Sinorhizobium sp. BG8: one gene and its partner. The protein of the gene in region 1 interacts with the protein of each later gene in a pairwise test. Links are inferred from orthologs where the notes say so. Each region holds a gene or a part of one and is shown on either strand. Other genes may lie near its edges. The genes, in order: hfq and rho.

The links.
Region 2: the proteins of hfq (region 1) and rho interact in binary tests that used the Escherichia coli proteins (3 or more experiments, as listed by UniProt). The link is inferred for Sinorhizobium sp. BG8 from one-to-one orthologs.

The regions. Positions count from the first base shown.
Region 1 is NZ_CP044011.1:2,876,376-2,879,445, reverse strand. The notes cover bases 181-2,928. They hold hfq (RNA chaperone Hfq), read right to left. Parts: upstream 1,802-2,928; coding sequence 1,559-1,801; downstream 181-1,558. Other genes in these bases: trkA (Trk system potassium transporter TrkA), read right to left, coding at 2,779-2,928; F3Y30_RS13640 (D-amino-acid transaminase), read right to left, coding at 1,908-2,771; hflX (GTPase HflX), read right to left, coding at 181-1,554. Also shown: more of hflX, read right to left, coding at 166-180; more of trkA, read right to left, coding at 2,929-3,070. UniProt on the Escherichia coli protein: RNA chaperone that binds small regulatory RNA (sRNAs) and mRNAs to facilitate mRNA translational regulation in response to envelope stress, environmental stress and changes in metabolite concentrations.
Region 2 is NZ_CP044011.1:643,252-646,395, forward strand. Bases 20-2,841 are described here. They hold rho (transcription termination factor Rho), read right to left. Parts: upstream 2,153-2,841; coding sequence 887-2,152; downstream 20-886. Other genes in these bases: mnmE (tRNA uridine-5-carboxymethylaminomethyl(34) synthesis GTPase MnmE), read right to left, coding at 20-717; hemJ (protoporphyrinogen oxidase HemJ), read right to left, coding at 2,346-2,841. Outside these bases: more of mnmE, read right to left, coding at 1-19; more of hemJ, read right to left, coding at 2,842-2,885; hemE (uroporphyrinogen decarboxylase), read right to left, coding at 2,882-3,144. UniProt on the Escherichia coli protein: Facilitates transcription termination by a mechanism that involves Rho binding to the nascent RNA, activation of Rho's RNA-dependent ATPase activity, and release of the mRNA from the DNA template.

The DNA of each region.
Region 1 (3,070 bases):
GGCTCGGTGAAGCGGAAACTCCCCGTGGCAGGTCTCACGTAGGACGGAAACGAATTCGGTCGCGCTGCGACACGCGTGGAATGGACACCGCATAGCGAAACGCCTGAGGATAGTCGGCTCCAATAGAAGCGCGCGTGTCCTGGCAACTTCCCCGAATGCGAAGGGCTATTCCCAATCCTCACGGGCGCGCTTCTGTCCAATGCCGAGCCGCCTGTCGAGTTCCTTCGCTTCCGTTTCGGTCAAGCGCACGTCGACCGCAACACTTCCGTCCTCGAGGTCCCGCCGCTCGTCGACGATTGAGTGATCGTAGATCCATGGCAGGAGTTGCAGCTTGTCCACCGGCACGATTGCCTCCCGGTAGACGAGAACGCCAGACAGCCGTTTGTTGATCTCGGCGAGAAGCGCATCGACATTCTCGCCGGTCAATGCCGAAACAGCGATGGTATTCTCGGCACTGCTCGCCTTCTGAACGAGCGCCTCCCGGGCGACCGGGTCGAGGCCGTCGATCTTGTTCCAGACTTCCAGAATACGCTCGGCACCGTCCTTCTCGTCGATTCCGAGATCCGCGAGAATGCGCATGACATCGCCGGCCTGTGCCGCATTGTCGGGGTCGGACATATCGCGCACGTGCAGAATGAGGTCGGCCTCCAGAACCTCTTCCAGGGTCGCGCGGAAAGCGGCCACCAGGTGGGTCGGCAGATCGGAAATGAAACCCACGGTATCGGAAAGGATGACCATGCGGCCCTGCGGCAGCTTCATGCGCCGGAGGGTCGGATCGAGCGTGGCAAAGAGCATATCTTCAGCCAGAACCCCTGCCCCGGTTATCCGGTTGAACAGCGTCGACTTGCCGGCGTTGGTGTACCCCACCAAAGCAACGATCGGATGTGGAACCTTCTTGCGCTTCGAGCGGTGAAGCTGACGGGTGCGCCGCACCTGTTCGAGTTCACGTTCCAGGCGGACAATTCGTTCCTGCAGAAGCCGACGGTCGGCCTCGATCTGGGTTTCACCAGGGCCACCCATGAAGCCGGCGCCACCGCGCTGACGCTCAAGGTGGGTCCAGCTTCGGACCAGTCGACCCTTCTGGTAGTTCAGATGCGCGAGTTCGACCTGAAGCGTACCTTCCTTCGTCGAGGCACGCCGGCCGAAGATCTCCAGGATGAGGCCCGTGCGGTCGATGACCTTGGCGTTCCATTCCTTTTCGAGGTTCCGCTGCTGCACGGGCGTCAGCGGATGATCCACGATCACCAGACCCGCATCGTTTGCATCGAGCGCTTCGGTGATCTCGGCAATTTTTCCGGTTCCGAGCAACGTACCCGGCTTCGGCTGGCTTACGGGCACGACCGCCGCGTGGACGACCTCGAGGTCGATCGCCTTTGCAAGACCGATAGCCTCGGCAAGACGTGCCTCGTCGCTGCGCGACACGGTCACGTCCTTGTTTGCCCCGCCCTTCTTGACGACTGGCGTGATGACGACTGCTCGCATGTCGTCGCGGCGCTTCTCGAGCTCCGGAACGAGCGAGTCCTGTTTTGTATCGCGTTTCTTAATGTGCCTGATCCTGTCAGGAGGCGCTTTCTTCGGACTCGAACATCTGCAGCGGCTGGCCGGGCATGATGGTCGAGATGGCGTGCTTGTAGACCAGTTGCGAATGGCCATCACGGCGCAGGAGCACGCAGAAGTTATCGAAGGAAGTCACGACTCCCGTCAGCTTGACGCCATTGATGAGAAAAATCGTGAGGGAAATCTTCTGCTTGCGAACTGTATTGAGGAAAAGATCCTGCAAATTCTGAGAACGTTCCGCCATCGCGCCGCTTCTTTCTTGATTGCCGACCCCAACTGGTCGGTTGAATGAAATTCATGCCCCCGAAAGACCTGCCGACAAGTCTTCCGCAGATCATCGGGTTTTGGTATCAAATCGCAGTCTTTTCCGCAATGTCGAAAAAAGCCTCGCGAATTCTCTGTGCCGCCATCCCCGGATGGCCATTCGCAATCGGGACCCCGTCGATCTCCACCACAGGGAAGCAAATGCTCGTCGCCGCGGTAATGAACACCTCGCGGGCCGAGCGCATCTCCTCGACGGAAAATGCACGCTCCTCGATCTCCAGGCCCAGCCGCGCCGCGACGTCCATGAGCGTCGTGCGGGTGATGCCGCGAAGGATGCCGTGCTCTGCCGGCCGCGTCACCAGACGGCCGGACGAATCGACGAGCCAGACGTTCGTCGCCGCCCCTTCCGTCACCAGGCCATCGGAATCAACGAAGATCGCCTCCTGGGCGCCCGCCTCCCGCGCCTGCTGCCTTGCCAGGACATTGGGCAACAATCCGATCGTCTTCACGTCGACCCTGTCCCACCGGTTCTCGGGAACCGTAACGGCCTTGATTCCTTTTGCGTTCTTGCCGGCAATAATTCCCGGATCCGTGCTCTTGGCTGTGATCACCAGAGAAGCCGGCGTTTCGGCGGATGGAAAGACATGGTCGCGACGAGCGACACCACGTGTTACCTGCAGGTAGAACAGTCCATTGCGCACGCGGTTTCGGCGCAACAGTTCGCGGATGATCCCGACGAGCGCTGCACGGGACATCGGCGCCCGGATACGGATTTCGCCGAGCGAGCGATCGAGACGGTTCAGATGGCGTGTCAGATCGACGATCTGGCCGTGGCGGACCTCGCAGACCTCATAGACGCCATCGGCAAACTGGTAGCCGCGATCCTCGATGTGAACCCCGGCGTCGGCGTGGCGCAGGTATCGTCCGTTTACATAGGCGTATCTCGGCATGGTGCCCCTAGAAAAATTGAATACTGACGCGGAAAAGCTGCTCGACGTGGCGCACGGCTTCGGCCTTGGCAAAGAGAACGACCCGATCCTTGGCCTTGACCCTGGTGTTGCCGTCCGGGCGTATGAATGTCTTGTCCCTATAGATGGCGCCTATGCGCACGCCATCCGGCAAGTCCGTCTCGCGCAGGGGCTTTCCGACGAGCGGAGAAGTCTCCAGCGCTTCTGCCTCGATCACTTCGGCGGAACCGTGCTGTACGGCATAGACGGCACGGATGCGCCCCTTGCGCACGTGCTGCAGA
Region 2 (3,144 bases), 2.2 Mb from region 1 along the record:
GCGCTTGGTCAAATAGTTGAGGAGGCTCGACTTGCCGGCATTCGGTTTGCCGGCAATGACAATCTTCAGGCCGTCCCGGATGATCTCTCCAATTCCGGTCCCTTCAGCATGCTTCGCGATCTCCTGGCGGAGGGTATCCATATCCTTCCAAATCGTGTCGGCGACCGAGCCAGGTACGTCATCCTCATCTGCAAAATCGAGCTCGGCTTCGATCATGGCGCGAGCGTGCGTCAGACGCTTTGCCCAGGATTCATATAGAGCAGAGAGACCTCCTGCCGCATGCTCCGAAGCGAGCCGCCGCTGCATCTCGGTTTCAGCGACGATGAGATCCGAGAGACCTTCAACTTCGATGAGGTCCAGCTTCCCATTGTGAAAGGCCCGTCGGGTGAACTCACCCGCCTCGGCTTGGCGAAGACCCGATTCAGAAAGCGTTCTCAACACGCTGGCAACGACCGCCCTGCCGCCGTGAATCTGAAGTTCTCCGCAATCCTCTCCTGTGAAAGAGGCTGGCGCCGGAAAATATAGCGCGAGGCCCGTATCGAGTTGCTCTCCATTTCGGTTCCGAATCGGACGGAGGCCGGCTACACGTGGAGCCGGCACAGGTCCACACAATTCTCCGAGCACGGCGAAGCACTGCGGCCCGCTGATGCGAATGACCGCAACGCCCGAAGGAAGCCCGCCACTGGAAAGGGCAAAGATAGTATCCGAGCTTGTCATGTGAGTATCCGGAAGCGTGGCCACAATAGGGGGCATCTGAACGCAGGAAGCGGCGTCATATCGCATCATTGCTTGCAGATCCAGATTGAATCCGCGAGACACTTCACGCAAAAAGGCCCGGTTACTGCCGGGCCTTTGTCTATGCTAAAAGTGAATCCGGCTAACGGACTTACGTATTCATTGAGTCGAAGAAGTCGGAATTGTTCTTCGTCTGCTTGAGTTTGTCGATCAGGAACTCGATTGCATCGGTCGTTCCCATCGGGGCAAGAATCCGGCGAAGGACAAAGATCTTCTGAAGGTCCTGGCGCGGAACGAGCAGGTCTTCTTTACGCGTGCCGGACTTGAGAATGTCCATGGCAGGGAAGATGCGCTTGTCTGCCACCTTCCGGTCCAGCACGATTTCCGAGTTGCCGGTTCCCTTGAATTCTTCGAAGATGACTTCGTCCATGCGGCTGCCGGTATCGATCAGCGCCGTAGCGATAATTGTGAGAGAGCCACCTTCCTCGATGTTACGGGCCGCACCGAAGAACCGCTTGGGCCTCTGAAGGGCGTTCGCATCGACACCACCCGTCAGAACCTTACCCGATGAGGGGACAACCGTGTTGTAGGCGCGTCCGAGGCGCGTGATCGAGTCGAGCAGGATGACGACGTCGCGCCCATGTTCGACCAGGCGCTTGGCCTTCTCGATGACCATTTCGGCCACCTGGACGTGCCGCGTAGCCGGCTCGTCGAACGTCGAGGAGACGACCTCGCCCTTCACGGAGCGCTGCATGTCCGTGACTTCTTCCGGACGCTCGTCGATCAGGAGAACGATGAGATAACATTCCGGATGGTTGGCGGTGATGGAATGGGCGATGTTCTGCAAGAGAACGGTCTTACCGGTGCGGGGCGGTGCGACGATCAAGCCACGCTGGCCCTTGCCCAACGGCGCAACGAGATCGATGACCCGCGGCGACAGATCCTTCGACGTCGGGATCTCCAGCTCCATCTTGAAGCGTTCGTTCGGATAGAGCGGCGTCAGATTGTCGAAATGAACCTTGTGGCGGATCTTCTCCGGATCATCGAAGTTAATCGTGTTGACCTTCAGGAGCGCAAAGTAACGTTCGCCTTCCTTCGGTCCACGGATCGGACCTTCGACAGTGTCGCCGGTCTTCAGCGAGAAGCGCCGGATCTGCGATGGAGAAATGTAGATGTCATCCGGACCCGGAAGATAATTCGCATTGGCCGAACGGAGGAACCCAAAACCATCCTGCAGGACTTCGACGACGCCTTCTCCGATGATCTCGATATCCTGGCTGGCGAGCATCTTCAGGATCGCAAACATGAGTTCCTGCTTGCGCATTGTGCTCGCGTTTTCGACCTCGAGCGATTCAGCAAATGCCAGGAGATCGGTCGGAGTCTTGTTCTTGAGGTCTTGTAGCTTCATTTCAGCCATGAAGAGTCCACGTAAGGAGTGCTGGATGGAAAAACAGGCGTGCGGGTCAAGATCGAACTGCGGGGGGAAGATGCAGTTCACTGAACAAATACACATGCCGCGATAGATGAGATGGCCGGAAAATAGCGATTCACATCACGGGCCGCAAGTGGAAACGTTGCCGTTTCCGAATTAAAGTTTCGCCCCTTCCTGCTCAGATCGGCTTCACCACGACCAGGATCACGATCAACACCATCAACAGGGCAGGCGCCTCGTTGAGAAAACGCCATTGCCGCCCCGTAAGCCGGTTTTCATCACGGGAAAATGCCCTGACCGATCGACCGTAAAACACGTGAACACCGGTGAGGATGGCCACGAAGGCAAGTTTCGCGTGGAGCCAGCCGCCCTGAAAGCCATAGACCGACCAGGCGAGATAGAGACCGAGAATCCAGGAGAGCATCATGGCAGGGTTCATGATCGCCCTGTAGAGCCGTCTCTCCATGACCTTGAAGGTCTCCGACTGGACCGAGCCTCTTTTCGCATCCACGTGATAGACGAAGAGCCGCGGCAGGTAGAGGAGGCCGGCCATCCAGGAGATGACGGCGATCACATGCAGAGCCTTGATCCAGAGGTAAATATCGTCGGGAGGAAACAGCATCAACAAGGCAGCCGCTCCCGCGAAAAGACAGAGTGCCACCGCCGCACGACGGCGGACCTTCCTGCCGGGTTCCGGGTCTGTCGCTGCTGCTGTCACGTTCCTCGCCTTCTGACGCCTTCGACAAGCCGCTGGACATTCTCCGGATCAGCCTGCGGGGTTATTCCGTGCCCCAGATTGAAGATCAGCGGTCCATTCCCGAGCTTGTCCAGGATCGCGGAAATACCGTCGTCCAGAGCCTTTCCGCCAGCCACAACGCGCATCGGGTCAAGATTGCCCTGCACCGGACCGTCCTTCTGGAGGTCGGCCGCGAAGGAGAGCGGCACAGCCCAATCAAGGCCGATCGCGTCAGCCTTCG